DNA from 3 places in the Variovorax sp. 01T432 genome. Region 2 is predicted to be linked to each of the others. Evidence: predicted binding sites of a transcription regulator. Region 2 holds the regulator's gene; each other region holds the start of a gene.
The links. Region 2 encodes sigma-54, which starts transcription at its own class of promoters, with help from an activator protein. Its sites were predicted from a motif close to TGGCANGNAANCTGCTTT; they were not measured.

Region 1 (5,879 bases), on a different contig from region 2:
GCATCCCCTTCCGCGCGAAGAATGTCGAGCGCGCCGGGGCCGGAATCGATGGAATCGGGAAACCTGGCGCGGTGTTCGGTGGCGATCTGCTCGATCATCTTGGTGCCGCGCCGAACGGCCGTCCGGCCGTTCACGCCGGTGGCGACCCCGGCAAAGCCCGGCCGGGCCAGCCAGGCTGGCGGGGGAAGCGACTCGGCGGCCGCGCCCTCTGTCTCATTGCGCACGGCATGCTCGATGATGGCCATCAACTCGCCCTGCAGTGAGCGATGGTTTCGAGCGGCGCGCAGTCGCACCCGCTCCGCCAAATCCTCCGGCACGTCCTTGATGGACCAGTTCGCCATGACACCTCCACAATGGTTCTATTATGGCACCATTTTGCCAGGGATTCGACTATTCGGGTGTTCGTCCGTTCTTGGCGGCGAGCCGCGACGCGAACGCAACCAGGAACAGCACAGGTATGCCCAGCGCCGCGGTAGCGATGAAGAAGGTGCCATAGTCATAGGCGTCGACGAACAGGCCCGAATAACCCGCGATGAACTTCGGCAGCAGGAGCATCAGCGAACTGAACAGAGCATATTGCGTGGCGGAGTAGCTGATGTTCGTCAGGCTCGACAGATAAGCGATGAAGGCCGCCGAGGCGATGCCGCCGGCCAGATTGTCGGCCGACACCACGAAGATCAGCCCCCGGAGGTCGTGGCCGCGCGTTGCGAGCCAGGCGAAGAGCAGGTTGCTCGCCGCGCTCAGGACGGCGCCCAGCATCAGCACGCGCATCACGCCAAAGCGCATCGACAGCACGCCGCCGACAAAGGCGCCGACCAGGGTCATGACCACGCCATAGATCTTGCTGACGGTCGCGACCTCGTCCTTGGTGAAGCCCATGTCGACGTAGAAGGGGTTGGCCATGATGCCCATGACGACGTCGCTGATGCGATAGATCGCGATCAGCGACAGGATCAGCACGGCCTGCCATTTGTAGCGGCGGATGAAGTCGGCGAAGGGCTCGATCAACACGCTCTGCAGCCATTCGGCCGTACTCTTCGGCCTGGGCAGGGTGGCGCGCGCCGGCTCGGCCGACAGGAGCACGGTGAGCACGCCGACTGCCATGGACGCCGCCATCACCAGGTAGGCGGCCTTCCAGGCGCCGTTCTGGTAGCCGGTGGCGCCGGCGATCTCGGCCCAGGTCGCGATCCACAGGACGCCGGCGCCGGCCCAGATCATCGCCAGGCGGTAGCCGGTCTGGTAGGCGGCGGCCAGCGCCGCCTGTTTGCGCGTGGCCGCCGATTCGATGCGAAAGGCGTCCAGCGCGATGTCCTGCGTGGCCGAGCCGAAGGCCGTGGCGAGCGCGAAGCCGATGAGCGGCCGCAGGCCGTCGCGTGGGTCGCTGAAGGCCATGCCCGCCAGGCCGGCGATCACCATCAGCTGGGCGAGCAGCAGCCAGCCGCGGCGGCGCCCGAGCAGCGTGGTCAGCGGCGGAATCGGCAATCGGTCCACCAGCGGCGCCCAGGCCCATTTGAAGCCGTACGCGAGTCCGACCCAGCTCAGGTAGCCGATGGTGGTGCGGTCGATCCCCGCTTCGCGCAAACGGAAGCTGAGCGTGCCCAGCACGAGCAGCAGCGGCAGGCCCGCAGAGAAGCCCAGCGCCAGCATGCGCAGCGTCGCGGGTTCGAGATAGACCTTCAGCGCGTCGCGCCAGGGCAGGGAAGGGGGGGCTTCGGCAGCCGGTGGTGCGGACATGAACTAGAGCGTTGAGGGCTTCCTATTATTCACGCAAGCCCTGCGGCCGAGCCGGGCGCCGGCTGGCCGAGTGAATTCCCGGCGCCTTGCGGCGCCACCCGCCCCGGGATGACTTGGCACGCTGCTTGCATCTGATCTTGTACACAAGACAGGATGCTTGAAGATGGTGCATGGAAGTGGACAGCTCGGCAAGGCGGCCCCGCAGGCCTGGATCGCACGGCTCGCCGCGCCGATGCGTGGCGGCGCGAGCGCTGCGCCGGGCCCCTTGGCCGGCCTGAGCTTTGCCGTCAAGGACAACATCGATGCCGCCGGCCTTGCGACCACCGCCGCCTGTCCCGCCTTCTCGCACATGGCCGCCCGCAATGCCCGTGTGGTGCAGCGCTTGCTCGATGCCGGTGCGGTCTTGCTCGGCAAGACCAATCTCGACCAGTTCGCCTGCGGCCTGAACGGCACGCGCTCGCCCTATGGCGCCGTGCCCAACAGCTTCGATTCCCGCTATGTGTCGGGGGGGTCGAGCGCCGGATCGGCCTACGTGGTCGCGACCGGCGAGGCCGACTTTGCGCTGGGCACCGACACCGCCGGCTCCGGGCGCGTGCCGGCGGGGCTCAACAACATCGTGGGCATCAAGCCCACGCGCGGGCTGATCAGCGCCAGCGGCGTGGTGCCGGCGGCGCAGAGCGTCGATTGCGTCTCCATCTTCGCGCGGACCGTCGGCCTGGCCGCGCGTGTGCTGCAAGCGGCGATGGGCTTCGACGCCGAGGACCCCTATGCCCGCAAGCTGACGCTGGCGACGACGCCCTGGGCCAGGGGCTTTCGATTCGGCGTGCCGTCCCCGCTGCGCTTCTTCGGTGACGAGGCCGCGGCCGCGGCCTTCGAAACGGCCATCGGGCAGATGCAGGCCTTGGGCGGTATCCCGGTCGCCGTGGACTATGCGCCGCTCGCGGAGACCGCCGCCTTGCTCTACGACAGTGCGCTGGTCGCGGAGCGCTACGCGGCGGTGCGTGGCTTCTTCGATGCCCACGAAGAGGAGGTCATCGAGCCGGTGCGCAGCATCCTGGCGCAGGGGCGCCGATACAGCGCGGCCGATTTCGTCGATGCCCGCACGAAGCTGCACGCGCTCGGCCAGCGCGCCGCGACGATCTGGCGCGACATCGACCTGCTGCTGGTGCCCACCGCACCCACCCACTACACGATCGAGGCCATGCAGGCCGATCCGGTGGCGCTCAACCGCAACCTCGGCGAATTCACGAACTTCGTGAACCTGCTCGATTACGCGGCGATCGCCGTGCCCGCCAGTCTGCGAGCCGACGGCCTGCCCTTCGGCATCACGCTGATCGGGCCGTGCGGCAGCGACTTCCAGCTCGCCGAACTCGGCCAGCGCTTCCATCACGCCACCGGCCTGACGTTGGGCGCGACCGGCGAGGCGATGCCGCCCGCCGAAGCGCTGCCGGTCATCTCGCAGCCGGCGACGGTCAAGGTAGCGGTCGTCGGCGCCCATCTCTCGGGCATGCCCTTGAACACGCAACTGGTGGAGCGCGGTGCACGGCTGCTGAGCGCGGCAGCAACCGCGCCCGAGTACCGCCTGTACGCACTGCCGGGCACTGTGCCGCCAAAGCCCGGACTGCTGCGCGTGGCGCCGGGCGAGGGGGCGGCGATCGCGGTCGAGGTGTGGGAAATGCCGCTCGTGCACTACGGCAGCTTCGTCGCGCTCATCGCGGCCCCGTTGGGCATCGGCAGTCTCGTGCTGGCCGACGGCAGCAGTGTGCAGGGCTTCATCTGCGAGGCGCTCGCCGTGGCCGGCGCCGAAGACATCACGCACCACGGCGGATGGCGCGCCTACATCGCGTCGCGCCCCGCGGCCCAGGGCTGAGGCGCGCCCCCCACCCATTCAACACCCTCCGGAGAACCCCATGGCCATCGACGACACACCGCTTTCTCCCGCCACGCGACGTTCGCGAAGGCAGGTGCTCCAGGCCGGCGCGGCCGGGCTCGCCGTGCTCGCGTCGCCGGGGCTCGTGCGCGCGCAGACGGCCGCCAAGATCCGCATCGGCTACTGGCCGGTCGCCGCCGGCCTGCCTTTCTTCGCCGCGGTGGATCGGGGCTACTTCAAGGAAGCCGGGCTGGATGTGGAGGCGCTCAAGTTCGCAGGCGCGCAGCAGGTCATGGAGGCCATGCTCTCCGGGCGCTGCGACGGCAGCGCCAACGGTACCGGCTCGGCCAACCTCGCCATTGGCGAGATCGCGCAGCCGGGCCTCTTCAAGATCTTCTGCACCAATCCGAGCAACGCCAGGTTCGTGCTCGACGAGTTCATCGTCGCCAAGGACAGCCCCGTCAGGACAATGGCCGACCTCAAGGGCAAGAAGGTCGCCTCAGGCCCCGGCATCCAGAACGTGACGCTGTGCAAGACCATGCTGGAGCGCGCGGGCGCCACCGGCGCGCAGGTGTCCGAGTTGCCGATCGGCCAGCACGTCGCGTCGCTGGTGGCCGGGCAGGTCGATGCCTGCTACACGCTGGAACCCACCGGCACCGTCGGGCGCATGAACGGCACCACGCGCGTGGTCGAGGCCGGCGTGGTCGCCAGGTACATCCTCGGCGATCCGATGGCCCCCTGGCACGGCGGCGCGGCAAGCCTGACGAGCGAGATGCTCAAGAAGCACCCGGACGAATCCAGGAAGTTCATTGCCGCCTACGCGCGCGGCGTCGAACTGGTTCGCAGCAAGCCAGATGACGCGAGACAGCACATGAAGGGCTACACGGCCATCGAGGGCCCGCTCACTGCCGAGGTCCCGCTGGCGTCGTACATGCTCTACAACGAGTTCAAGCCGAGCGACGTCGCCTATTTCCAGAAGTTCTACGACCTGTTCACCGACAAGGGCATCTTCGAGAAGAAGGTGCCGGTGGACGGCCTGCTCTACAGGGCTTGACCATGGCCGACACGAGCTCGACATCCGCAGCCGCCGCGCCCTGGGCGCCGGCCTCCGCCGCCGCGATCCCGGCCGCCCCGAGGCGGCCGTCGTGGGCCAAGTTCCTGCCCGTCGTCGGACCCCTTGCGCTCTTCATCGTCTGGGACCTCGTGGTGCGCCTCGGCTTCATCAAGCCGATCCTGTTGCCCACGCCGGCCGACACCATCGCCGCGCTCGTCACGGGTCTGGCGGGCGGCCCGCTGTTGCGAGACTTCGCGGTCACGGTGTGGCGCACGCTGGAAGCCTTCGTCATCGCTGCCGCCATCGGCGTGCCGCTGGGCGTCCTGCTGGGCAGCAACGAGAAGGCGTACCGCAGCGTCGAGTTCCTGATCGACTTTTTCCGCTCGACGCCGTCCTCCGCGCTGATCCCCCTCTTCCTGCTGATCTTCGGCGTCTCGGACGTCAACAAGGTCGCCATTGCCGCCTTCGGCGCCCTGCTCATCGTCGTCTTCAACAGCGCCTACGGCGTGATCAACGCGCGTAAGCAGCGGGTGATGGCGGCGCGCGTGATGGGCGCCTCGCGTTGGCAGATCTTCAAGGACGTGCTCGTGTGGGAGAGCCTGCAGCCTTCCTTCGTCGGCCTTCGCTCGGCGGTCTCCATGGCGCTGGTCATCGTGATCGTGGCGGAGATGTTCATCGGCTCCGACAGCGGCCTGGGACATCGCATCATCGATGCGCAGCAGGTGCTCAACGTCAAGAGCATGTACGCCGCCATCATCGCCGCCGGTGCGCTGGGCTATGCGCTCAACATCCTCTTTCTCGTGGCCGAGCGCCGCATCGTGCATTGGAGCGGAAGATGAGAGCCACGGAAACCGTCATCGGCGGGCCGGTCTACGCCGACGTGCCCAAGCCCGCCTTCAAGCCCGGCCCCGCCGGAACGCACATCACGATCCGCGGGCTGACCAAGTACTTCGCGGGCTGGCCGCTGTACGAGAACTTCGATCTCGACATCCCCAAGCACAAGATCGTCTCGGTGTTCGGCCCCAACGGCTGCGGGAAGTCGACGCTCATCAACATGATCGCGGGACTGATCCCGATCGATTCCGGCGAGATCCTCTTCGACGGCAAGTCCCTCAAGGACACCAGGATCGGCTACGTGTTCCAGAATTACCGCGAGGCGATGTTCCCGTGGATGCGCACCATCGACAACATCGCCTACCCGCTCAAGCTCGAGGGACGCTC
Region 2 (5,879 bases):
TCGGTATTCGGATTCACGCTGCCGGCCGCGCCGGTGCATGCTGCCGTGCTGCCGGTGGCAGCCCCGGCGGGGGATGCGATGGATCACGCGACGCACGCATCACGACCGCTGCGCCCCGGGCTTGCCGTGCTGGTGGTGGAAGACAACGCGGTGGTGGCCGACAGCATCGCCGCGCTGCTGCGCCTGTGGAACGCGCGGCCGCGCGTGTACGGAAGCGCGGCCGAGGCACTCGCGCTGGCCGACCTGCACGCCATTGACTTCGCACTGTGCGACATCCGCCTGCCGGGCGCGCTCGACGGCATCGCACTGGCCCGCGAACTGCAGCGGCAAAGGCCGGAACTGGCGATCGCCCTGGTGTCGGCCGACATCGACGAAGCGACACGGCAGCTGGCCGAGGCGCGCGGCTGGCACGCGCTGCGCAAGCCCGTGCAGCCGGCCGCGCTGCGTGCGGTGTTGCAGCTGGCGCGCGTCTGACCGGCGGCTTGCGGCCGGACGCTCCTAGAGGGCCTTGCGCAGATTGGCTGGCGCGATGCGCAATGCTTCCCGGTACTTCGCCACTGTGCGGCGAGCGCATTCGATGCCTTGCTCCTTGAGCATCTCCGAGAGCTGGCTGTCGGACAGCGGCTTCTTGAGATCCTCGGCGCTCACGAACTGCTTGATCAAGGCGCGCACCGCGGTACTCGACGCGTTGCCGCCGGTCTCGGTGCCGAGCGCGGAGCCGAAGAAATACTTGAGTTCGACAGTGCCGTAGGGCGTCGCCATGTACTTGGCGGTGGTCACCCGGCTGATGGTCGACTCGTGAAGGCCCAGCTCGTCGGCGATCTCGCGCAGCACCAGCGGACGCATCGCCAGCTCGCCGTGCACGAAGAAGCTCTTCTGCCGCTCGACGATGGCGTTGGACACGCGCAGGATGGTGTCGAAGCGCTGCTGGATGTTCTTGATGAACCAGCGCGCCTCCTGCAGGCGCTGCGACAGCGCCTGGCTGCCCTCGCCCTTGTGCTGCCTGAGCGCGCCGGCATAGATGTCGTGCACGCGCAGGCGGGGCATCACCTCGGGATTGAGCATGACGCGGAACTTGGCGTTGGTGCCGTTGCCTACGCGCGTGACGATCACGTCCGGCACGACGACGTTGCGCTCGACATCCACGAAGCGGCGGCCCGGCTTGGGTTCGAGCCGGGCGATGAGTTGCAGGGCGGCGCGGACTTCTTCCTCGTTGCTGCGGGTGAGCGTGGCCAGGCGCTTGAAGTCGCGCCGGGCGAGCAGCTCCATCGGCTGTTTGCAGATCGCGAGGGCGGTCTTGCGCACCTGGGCCTCGTCGGGGCTTTCGCCCTCGTGGGCGAGGGCCCTCAGCTGGATGCTGAGGCACTCGCCGAGGTTGCGCGCGCCGACGCCGACCGGCTCCAGGCTTTGCAGCAAGCCGAGCGCGACCTGGAAGTGGTGCACCAGATCGTCGAACTGGTCGTTGTCGTCGCCCGCCAGGCCCGAGGCGAGGGCGGGCAGCGAGTCTTCGAGGTAGCCGTCGTCGTTGAGGGATTCGATCAGGAAGCGCAGGGCGGCGCGGTCGTTCTCGTTGAGGCGCAGGCCCAGCGCCTGGCGATGCAGGAAGGACTGCAGCGATTCCTGGCTGCGCGCGAGTTCGGTCGCATCGGTGCGCTCGTCGTCGCCGAGGTTGTTGGCACGCGCGGGAGCGTCGCCGCCCCATTCGGTATCGTCGGGCGCGAGGTCGATGGTGCCGTCGCCTTCCCAGTCGGGTTCGCCGTCGGCGGTATCGGTGGTGGAGGCGGCCTCGGTCTCGGCCGGGCTTGCGACAGCGGCCTCGGCCACGGAGGCCGACGGCCCGGCGCTGAATTCGCCCTCGCCCTCGGCCAGGCGGTCGTCATCGCGCACCGGCGCATCGGCCGACTCCAGGCCGAATTCCTCGCGCGTGGCTTCCTCGGCGGTGCGCTCGAGGAAGGGGTTGTCGTCGAGCATCTGCTCGACTTCCTGGCTCAATTCGAGCGTGGACAGCTGCAGCAGCCGGATCGACTGCTGAAGCTGCGGCGTCAGGGCGAGATGCTGCGATACGCGCAGCGAAAGACCTTGCTTCATGGCGCACGACAACAAGTGAGGCCGCCGCACACGGCCGCGCGATGCGGCCGGCCCGTCCCCGGCAGGGGGTCGGCGAGGCACGATGTGCGGAGCCTGGGGGTAAGCAACATTACATCCGGAAGTGTTCGCCCAGGTACACCCTTCGCACCTCGGCGTTGTCGACGATCTCCGAAGGCGTGCCTTGTGCCAGCACATGCCCGTCGCTGATGATGAATGCGTGATCGCAGATGCCCAGCGTTTCACGCACATTGTGGTCGGTGATGAGAACGCCGATGCCGCGTTCCTTCAGGAAACTGATGATCCGCTGGATCTCGATCACCGCGATCGGGTCGATGCCGGCGAAGGGCTCGTCGAGCAGGATGAAGCGCGGTTGTGTGGCGAGGGCGCGCGCGATCTCGACGCGCCGGCGCTCGCCACCCGACAGCGAGAGCGCGGACGAATCGCGCAGGTGATCGACACGCAGGTCGGTCAACAGTTCGGTGAGCCGCTCCTCGATCCGCTTGTTCGACAAGGAGACCGGCCGCCCCGAGCCATCGGGCTCGTACTGGAGCTCCAGCACGGCGCGCACGTTCTCCTCGACCGTGAGCTTGCGAAAGATCGAAGCTTCCTGCGGCAGGTAGCTCAGCCCCATGCGCGCGCGGCGATGGATGGGCATGTGCGCGATCGGCTCGCCGTCGATGGTGATCTCGCCCGCATCGGCCCGCACCAGCCCGACGATCATGTAGAAGGAGGTGGTCTTGCCCGCGCCGTTGGGGCCCAGCAGGCCGACCACTTCGCCCTTCTGCACGGCCAGCGAGACGTCCTTGACGACCGTGCGGCTGCCGTAGCTCTTCTTCAGGCCGCGCGCCTCCAGGCGGCTGCCCGCCGTGGCTGCATGGGGGTTCAGGCCGAGGGCTGCCATCACTTGCCTTGCTCGCCGCTGAGCGTGGTGCTCGGGCGCAGACCCGAACCGGCGGCGGGAAGGGTGGCGGGCGCGGCGGCCCGGGCAGGCGCCGGCGCCGCTGCCGGCGCCGCTGCCGGCGCCGCGGGCTTGGGCGTCAGGACGGCCCTCACCCGGCCGCTGGATTGCGTCGCGACGCCCGCGTTCGGCGGCAGCGAGGACCCGTTGACGCTGAAGGTGTCGTTGCTCTGGTCGTAGACGATCAGCGGTCCGCTGCTCTCGTCGTTGACAGTCGCGCCCAGCAGCCGGCGCATCACGGCGCGCCGGATGAATTTCACGTTGTCGGCGCGGCTGTCGTATTCGATCACTTCGGCTTCACCCTCGATCCATTCGTCGGGCCCGGCGTCGCGCTTCTGCTTGTAGTAGGCCAGCTTGCCCGGCGCCGCGGTGACGACGCCGTACTGGTAGCCATCCGGGTCCTGCCGCACGTCGATGCGCGCGCCGCGGATGGTGATCGTGCCCTTGGTCACCAGCACGTTGCCCGTGAAGACGCTGGTCTGCTTGAGATCGTCGTAGCGCATCGCGTCCGCATCGATGTTCATCGGCTTGGTACGGTCGGCCTTCTCCGCCTGGGCGAGCGGCGCGAAGCCAGCCAACCACAGGGTGAGGACAAAAGCACTAACCAGCTGGCTAAGGGAAAAGGATGAGGGTTGCGACTTCATAGAGGCACGAAACTTGCTGCGCGATTGTATGCGGCCGGGGGTCCCGGTTCGGCGCGGCCCGAATGAAAAAGCCCGCCGAAGCGGGCTCCATCGACTTTAGGGCATCCAGGCAGAGCATGGTTGCCCGTCCCGGCATAGGCCGTCAGCCCTTGCGCGCCTCGCCGATCAGGTAATCCGCGACCTTCAGCGCGCCCTCCATCGAGCCGGAGGTGTCGCCGTCCAGGTACCAGCGCCCGGCCACGCCGAAAGCCGGCACGCCGGCGACCGCGTAGTCGTTGGTGAGCTGGGTCGCGCGCTTGGCCTTGCCGACCACGGAGAAGGACTTGAACAGGTCGGCGAACTTCTTGGCATCCAGACCCGGCTGGTTCGCGGACCAGGCAAGAATCGCGTCGTCCCCGTTGATGTTCTGGCGCTTGTTGTGGATGGCGTCGAAGATCTTCAGTTGGAATTCGTCGACCTTGCCCAAGGCTTCCAGCGTGTAGTAGAGGCGCTGCTTGGCTTCGACGTCGTTGCCGACGAAGGGTACCGGCACGCGCTTGAACGCCACATGCGGCGGCAGCTGCTTGACCCAGGCTTCGAGCCGCGGCTCGAACGCGGCGCAATGCGGGCAGTTGTAAGAGAAGAATTCGAGCACCTCGACCTTGCCTGCGGGGGTGTCGATGGGCGCGGGTTTCTTCAGCGCGATGTACTCGGTGCCTTCCTTGGGCACGCGCGGCGATTGCGCATGCGTCGGGGCGGCCAGTGGAAGAAGGCCGAGCGTTGCCGCGGCCAGCGAAAAATCACGACGTTTCATAAGAAGAAGTCCTACAGTGTGGGCAGAAAGAGCCGGCCCCGCGGATCGAAGTTCCCGGTGAACAACAGTAACGGAGAATCAAGTCTCAGCGTTGAACACGGACCAGGGCCGATTCGAGGCCACCGCCGTCGAGCCGCTCCTTCAGCCGATCGGCTTCGTCCTTCTTGTTGAAAGGCCCCGCGCGCACGCGGTAGACAGTGCGCCCGGCCTGTTCGCGCTCCGTCACCTTCGCCTCCACGCCCATGAGCGACAGCTTGGCGCGCTGCGCCTCGGCGTCCTCGGGCGTGCGGAAGGCACCCGCCTGCACGAAATACACGAAGGGATCGGTGGCGGCGCTGACACCCGAGCTGGCGTTGGCGGTGGCCACGCTCGTGCCGCCGCCCGAGCGCGCTCTGGCGAGGTCGCCGATCGGATCGTTCGACGGCGGCAGCGCGTTCGCTTCGGCCGGAACCGGCGCCGTGCGCGCCGGGCGCGGCGCGGCGCTGGGTGCGACCACCACGGGCACCGGCCCGCTCGGAGGATGGAGGGGACCGACCGACGCGGGCTGCGGGGGCGCGGCGGATACCTCGGGCACGGCGGCCGTCGCCGGCCGCTGGGCGTTCGACTTGCCGGCGAGCGGCGCATTCGGGTCCCAGTCGCGGTTCTTGCGGGCTTCGGCTTCGTCCTGCTCGGCCCCGCCGCGCTGGGTCTTGGTCATGAACGGTATCGGCACTTTGGTTACATAAACCGCAATGCCGAGCGCCACGCCGAGGCCGAGCACCAAGCCGACGATGAGCCCGATGATGGTGTTGCCGCTTTGTCGTTGTTTCATGGAGAGAGTGGAATTCACATCTTGCGCGGCGCGCTGACGCCGAGAATTGCGAGGCCATTGTGCAGCACCTGCGCGGTGGCGGCGACCAGCGCCAGGCGGGCCAGCCTGACCGGCTCGTCGTCGACCAGGATACGCTCGGCGTCGTAATAGCTGTGGTAGCTCGCGGCCAGTTCGCGCAGGTAGAAGGTGACGTCGTGCGGCGCGAAATCCTTGGCTGCGGCACCGAGCATGTCCGGGTACTTCGCCAGCAGCAGCATGAGGGCCTGCGCCGCGGGGCTCTGCAACGGGGAAAGGTCGACTTGCGCTAGCGTGGCCGCATTGCCGCCCCACGCCGCCAGCACCGAGCAGATCCGCGCATGCGCGTACTGCACGTAGTAGACGGGGTTGTCGTTGTTCTGCGCCAGCGCGAGATCGATGTCGAAGGTGTATTCGGTGTCGGGCTTGCGGCTGAGCAGGAAGAAGCGAACCGCGTCGGTGCTGGTCCATTCGATGAGGTCGCGCAGCGTGACGTAGCTGCCGGCGCGCTTGCTGATCTTGACCTCTTCGCCGCCGCGCATCACGCGCACCATGGTGTGAAGCACGTAG
Region 3 (5,879 bases), on a different contig from region 2:
GCGCAGCAAGCGCGTCTGAAGGTCGAAGGGCATGTCTCCGATCTCGTCGAGAAACAAGGTCCCGCCCTCGGCCTGCTCGAAGCGCCCGCGCCGCATTGTCTGCGCGCCGGTGAAGGCGCCGCGTTCGTGGCCGAACAGCTCGCTCTCGAGCAGATCCTTCGGAATGGCCGCAGTGTTGATGGCAACGAAGGGACCCATGGCACGTGGCGAATGCTTGTGCAATGCGCGGGCGACCAGTTCCTTGCCCGAGCCGGATTCACCGGTGATCAACACCGTGACGTTGCTCTGCGAAAGGCGACCGATCGCGCGGAACACGTCCTGCATCGCGGGGGCCTGCCCCAGCATTTCAGGCGCGGCCGCCATGCGCTCTTCGGCCACTTCCTCGCGCTGGCTTTCGTCGACCGCACGGCGGATCAATTCGACCGCGCGCGGCAGGTCGAACGGCTTCGGCAGGTATTCGAAGGCACCACCCTGGAAGGCCGACACGGCGCTGTCGAGATCCGAGAACGCGGTCATGATGATGACGGGCAGACCGGGATGCTTGGCCTTGATCTTGTCGAGCAGATCGAGCCCTGAACCACCCGGCATTCGGATGTCGCTCACCAGGACCTGGGGGCCCTGCATTTCATCGTCGGCCGCGGCCTCGAGGGCGGCGAGCACCTCGCGGGTATTGGTGAAGCTACGGGTCGGCAGGTCTTCGCGCAACAGCGCTTTTTCCAGCACGAAGCGGATTGATTGGTCATCATCCACTATCCAGATCGGCTTCATGCAGCTCCTTGTTGCTTGGCTGCTAAGGCAGCGGTATCAGTATCTTGAAATCGGTCCGGCCCGGGACGCTGTCGCACTCGATCACGCCGTGATGCTGCTGCACAAAGGTCTGCGCCAGCGTCAATCCCAAGCCCGTCCCGCCTTCCCTGCCCGACACCAGCGGGTAGAAGATGCGGTCCTTGATCGTGTCCGGCACACCCGGTCCATTGTCGATGACATGCAATTCCAGTGCCAGTCGGTACCACTGCTTGTTGAAGATGACCTGACGCGCGATGCGCGTCTTGAAAGTGATCTGCGCGTCGCCCGCGGCGCGCCGCTCCGTCAGGGCTTGCGCCGCGTTGTGGACGATGTTGAGCGTGGCCTGGATGAGCTGTTCGCGATCGCCGCGAAATTCGGGAATCGAGACATCGAAATCCCGCTCGATGTTCAGGTCGCGCGGGAACTCCGCCAGGATCACGGAGCGCACGCGTTCGCACACTTCATGGATGTTGACGTCGCCCACCACGTGCGGCCGGCGATGCGGCGCAAGCAGGCGATCGACCAGCGTCTGGAGCCGGTCGGCTTCGTGGATGATGACCTGCGTGTACTCGATGAGGTCGCGCGACTCGACCTCCATCTGCAGGAGCTGCGCGGCACCGCGGATGCCACCCAGCGGGTTCTTGATCTCGTGCGCGAGGTTGCGGATCAGCTCCTTGTTGGCCTGGGCCTGATCGAGCAGGCGCTCTTCGCGGTCCTGCCGAACCTGCTGCTCCAGCGGCGACAGCTCGATGATCAGTTCGCCAGCCCTGTCGCTCTGCGCGAGCGTAACCTGCACGGGCATCAGCTCGTGGTTGACGCGGCGCAGCAAGGCCTCGTAGCGCAAGGTTGCGAAGTCATTGCTGCTCGCGCCATCGATGGCCGTGCGCAGCACCTGTGGCTCGTGAAAGCAGGCACCGAACTGTGAGCCTTCGAGCGTTCGGCGGGAGGTACCGAGAGCGTCCTCCAAGCCCGAGTTGGCGAACAAGACAGACCCATCGATGCGAACGACCGCAATCAAGGTGGAGAGGAGATCGAAGGCCTGAAAGCGCTTGCTGGCGGCGGCCGGTTTTCCGAAGGCCATGACTAGATGGTCGCCGAACGACCGGCGCACAGGCGCAGGGTCGAAAGCGGGCGTGCCATCAGGGATTGGCCGGCAGGCGGCCGAGTTCGCGGCGAATACCAGCGATGTCGCTCTCGTTGCGCGCGATCTCGGCTTTCATTTCGCTCACGCGGTCGAGGTACTTCTGGTAATTGCGGCTCTCGCTGCCCTGCTTCTCAGGCTCGCCGTTGTTGTACTCCTTGAGGAGTTGAGCCTGGCGCTCTTCTGCCTTCTTGAGTTCGGCCTCGAGCACCGAGCGCGCCTCGCCGTCGCGTGCGCGCTGGTCTGCCCCATTGACGCGGGGACTGCCCGCAGGGGCGCGCACCGCCGCACTGCTGGCGGCAGCCGAGGCAACCGGGCGGGTCCCCTGGACGACGGTGACGTTGCCGCCCTCCATGATCTTGCAGCCCTTCTGCTGGGCGACCGTCGCATTGTTGGTGTATTCGTTGCCGCAGCGCCAGACGCGCTCCGGCGCCTGGGCTTGGGCGGGGGCCTGCAAGCCGGCGACGGCCCCGGCCAGCAAGAGAAGGGAGACAGTCTTCATGATCAAGGATGGAGTCGCATCAGTCGGCATTTTGAGGCAATTCGATCCCAATCCCACGCCAGCGTTCCCCAAAAGAAAAAGGACGGCAAAGCCGTCCTTTTGACTGACGCCCGGCGCCCTCGAAGGGCGCCCCGCCATCAGAGCGAGTAGTACATGTCGAATTCGACCGGATGGGTGGCCATGCGGAAGCGCGTGACTTCCTGCATCTTCAGGTCGATGTAGGCATCGATGTAGGCATCGGTGAACACGCCACCCTTGGTGAGGAAGGCGCGGTCCTTGTCGAGATACTCCAGCGCCTGGTCGAGGCTGTGGCACACGGTCGGGATCAGCGCGTCTTCTTCCGGCGGCAGGTGGTACAGATCCTTGCTGGCGGCTTCGCCCGGATGGATCTTGTTCTCCACGCCGTCGAGACCGGCCATCAGCAGGGCGGCGAAGCCCAGGTAGGGGTTCATCAGCGGATCAGGGAAGCGCGCTTCGACACGGCGGCCTTTAGGGTTCGCCACGAAGGGAATGCGGATCGACGCAGAGCGGTTCTTGGCCGAGTAGGCCAGCTTCACCGGCGCCTCGAAGCCGGGCACCAGGCGCTTGTAGCTGTTGGTGCCGGGGTTCGTGATGGCATTGAGCGCGCGGGCGTGCTTGATGATGCCGCCGATGTAGTGCAGCGCATATTCGCTCAGGCCCGCATAGCCGTCGCCGGCGAACAGGTTCTTGCCGTCCTTCCACACCGACTGGTGGACGTGCATGCCGGAGCCGTTGTCGCCGACGATGGGCTTGGGCATGAAGGTCGCGGTCTTGCCGTAGGCGTGGGCGACGTTGTGGATCACGTACTTCTGCAACTGGATCCAGTCGGCGCGCTGCACCAGCGTGCTGAACTTGGTGCCGAGTTCCATCTGGCCGGCATTCGCCACTTCATGGTGATGCACTTCGACCGGGATGCCCAGCGATTCGAGCACCAGGCACATCTCGGAGCGCATGTCCTGGAAGCTGTCGACCGGCGGAACGGGGAAATAGCCGCCCTTGGTTGCCGGGCGATGGCCGGTGTTGCCGTGTTCGAACTCCTTGCCGGTGTTCCACGAAGCCTCTTCGGATTCGATCTTCACGAAGCAGCCGGACATGTCGTTCTGCCAGCGTACGCCGTCGAACACGAAGAACTCGGGTTCCGGTCCGAAGAACGCGGTATCGCCCAGGCCGGAGGCCTTCATGTACGCCTCGGCGCGCTTTGCGAGCGAGCGCGGATCACGTTCGTAGGGCTTGCCATCCGACGGGTCGATCACGTCGCAGGTCAGGATCAGCGTCGTCTCTTCGAAGAACGGATCGATGTTGGCGGTGTTCGGGTCGGGCATGAGCTGCATGTCGGACGCTTCGATGCCTTTCCAGCCAGCAATCGACGAGCCGTCGAAGGCATGGCCGTCAGTGAACTTGCCTTCGTCGAAGGCCGAGACCGGCACGGTCACGTGCTGCTCTTTGCCGCGGGTGTCGGTGAAGCGAAAGTCGATGAACTTGACCTCGTTTTCCTTGACGAGTTTGAGTACATCGGCGACGGTCTTTGCCATCAGGATCTCCTGGTTTGGATAGTGGTTGGAAGTACGGGAATTCAGGATGCAGTTTCTATGCCATTGTCACTGGCGCGGATGTGCCTTCAGCGGCCTCCGGGAACACCAAGAACAGGCAAGTTGTAACCAATTTGGTGCAGATCAGTTTATCGCACCAATTCGGGGCCAAGCCGCGCCTTAAAGGCGTGCAGGCCCTCCAGCAACGCAGCATAGGCGGCGTTGATGAGTTCGGCGTCGCCCTTGACGCCGAGTTCGATATGGCGCCCGTGCTCAGGATGATCCACGCTCGGCAGGCTGAACACCTTGATGGCGGGATGGGCATGCTCGATGGCCTCCATCAGCGGGGTGAGGGCGGCCTCCATTGCGCCATAGACGATCACTGATTTCTCCGCGACGCGCCCGTGGGCAAAGAGGCCGGCATAGCGCTCGTCGAGCACCGACTCGATCATCGGCCAGGCCATGACCGGAAAGCCGGGCACGAAGTGCACATCGCCCACGCTGAAGCCGGGGATCTTGTTGTAGGGGTTGCGGATGATCTTGGCGCCGAGCGGGAAGACGCCCATGTTGAGACGGTGCGCGTTGTCGGGACGGTCGGGCTCGTAGACGATGCCCTGCTCCCGCGCGGTGTCCTGCATGCGCTCGCGGATCAGGACCTCGGCCTCCGGATGCAGCCCCAGCGGCACGCCCAGCGCCGCGGCCGCGCATTGGCGCGTGTGGTCGTCCGGCGTGGCGCCGATGCCGCCGGTCGAGAAGACGACGTCGCCCGACGCGAAGGCGCGCGCGAGCGCCGCCGTGATGCGCGAAGGCACGTCGCCCACATACTCGGCCCAGGCCAGTTGCAGGCCGCGTGCGGCCAGCAGCTCGATGACCTTGGGCATGTGCTTGTCGGCGCGTTTGCCGGAGAGGATCTCGTCGCCGATGACGAGCAAGCCGAATGAACGGGTCATGGTGCGCCCCATTGAGTTGCGATCGCGGTGGCGTCTGCCGTACCGGCCGCGGAAGGTGAAATGGCAAGTGCCGCGCGCTGCGCCCGCAGCTGGGTCAGCGCGTCGAGGCAATAGTGCGCGAACCAGAGCGCCGAGAACGCGAACACCAGTGTGTAGATCCAGATCGCGAGCGGAACAAGAACGAAGAATGCCGCGGCGAACAGCAGCCCCGACGCCCATACGATGCTTGGCGCGGCCCCCAGGTACCCGCATAGAACGCCGATGGCGAGCAGCGGCAGCCGGTGCACCCGCAAGAGTGCCGAGCGTTCCTCCGCGCTCGCGTGTTCGGCCAGTGCATCGAAACTCATCACGCGATAGGTCAGCCAGCCCCAGATGAGCGGCGGCAGGATCAGCACGAGCGGCGGAATGAGCCAGAGCGGCATCGAGACGATCAGGGCGAGCACCGCCAGCGCAGTGAGCCCCAGCGAGCGAGCCATGCTTGCGAAGAAGGACGAGCCCTTCTTCCGCTCCAGCGTCGGGAAGCGACGCTCCGCCACCAGGCGCGTGAGAGGCGAGGCCATGAGCCCGGCAACGATGAGCAGTGAAGCCACCACGATCAGCGGTGTGGCCGCCAGCACCACGACCAGAGGTGCCAGCATGGCCGTGACATTGCCTGAGAAGAAGCGGCCGATCCAGCCCCAGACGCTGGACAGCAGGGGCCAGGCATCCAGGGCCGCGCGGGTCCACGAGACGGAAGCATCCCAGTAGAAGTAGCCGAAAAGCGCCGCCAGGACGACCATGACGCCGAGTGGCAGGAACGAAAGCACGATCACCCGGGGGTGCATGCAATAGGCTACGGATCGCCAGAAGGAATCGAGAAGAAGACGCATTGGGTGCCGAGGATAACGCCAGCGCGTGAACGAACCCGCGAAGCCCTCAGCCCCGGCCGACCAGCCGCTTGAGTCCCAGCC

Region 1: a site for sigma-54 is predicted at 1,849-1,866, ahead of atzF (allophanate hydrolase). Genes of this name have one in related genera too.
Region 3: a site for sigma-54 is predicted at 4,028-4,045, ahead of glnA (type I glutamate--ammonia ligase). Genes of this name have one in related genera too.

The regions. Positions count from the first base shown of each region.
Region 1 is NZ_JBFTPS010000026.1:34,220-40,098, forward strand. It holds gene AC1DNF_RS19855 (FitA-like ribbon-helix-helix domain-containing protein) at 1-341, opposite strand, end outside; gene AC1DNF_RS19860 (AmpG family muropeptide MFS transporter) at 391-1,734, opposite strand; gene atzF (allophanate hydrolase) at 1,898-3,604, shown strand; gene AC1DNF_RS19870 (ABC transporter substrate-binding protein) at 3,645-4,658, shown strand; gene AC1DNF_RS19875 (ABC transporter permease) at 4,661-5,497, shown strand; gene AC1DNF_RS19880 (ABC transporter ATP-binding protein) at 5,494-5,879, shown strand, end outside.
Region 2 is NZ_JBFTPS010000070.1:11,052-16,930, reverse strand. It holds gene AC1DNF_RS31875 (sensor histidine kinase) at 1-474, shown strand, start outside; gene AC1DNF_RS31870 (RNA polymerase factor sigma-54) at 499-2,088, opposite strand; gene lptB (LPS export ABC transporter ATP-binding protein) at 2,198-2,989, opposite strand; gene lptA (lipopolysaccharide transport periplasmic protein LptA) at 2,989-3,690, opposite strand; gene AC1DNF_RS31855 (thiol:disulfide interchange protein DsbA/DsbL) at 3,833-4,483, opposite strand; gene AC1DNF_RS31850 (SPOR domain-containing protein) at 4,569-5,294, opposite strand; gene argS (arginine--tRNA ligase) at 5,309-5,879, opposite strand, start outside.
Region 3 is NZ_JBFTPS010000011.1:77,015-82,893, forward strand. It holds gene ntrC (nitrogen regulation protein NR(I)) at 1-768, opposite strand, end outside; gene glnL (nitrogen regulation protein NR(II)) at 791-1,867, opposite strand; gene AC1DNF_RS11380 (hypothetical protein) at 1,926-2,429, opposite strand; gene glnA (type I glutamate--ammonia ligase) at 2,567-3,982, opposite strand; gene AC1DNF_RS11390 (competence/damage-inducible protein A) at 4,129-4,929, opposite strand; gene AC1DNF_RS11395 (EI24 domain-containing protein) at 4,926-5,798, opposite strand; gene AC1DNF_RS11400 (sterol desaturase family protein) at 5,845-5,879, opposite strand, start outside.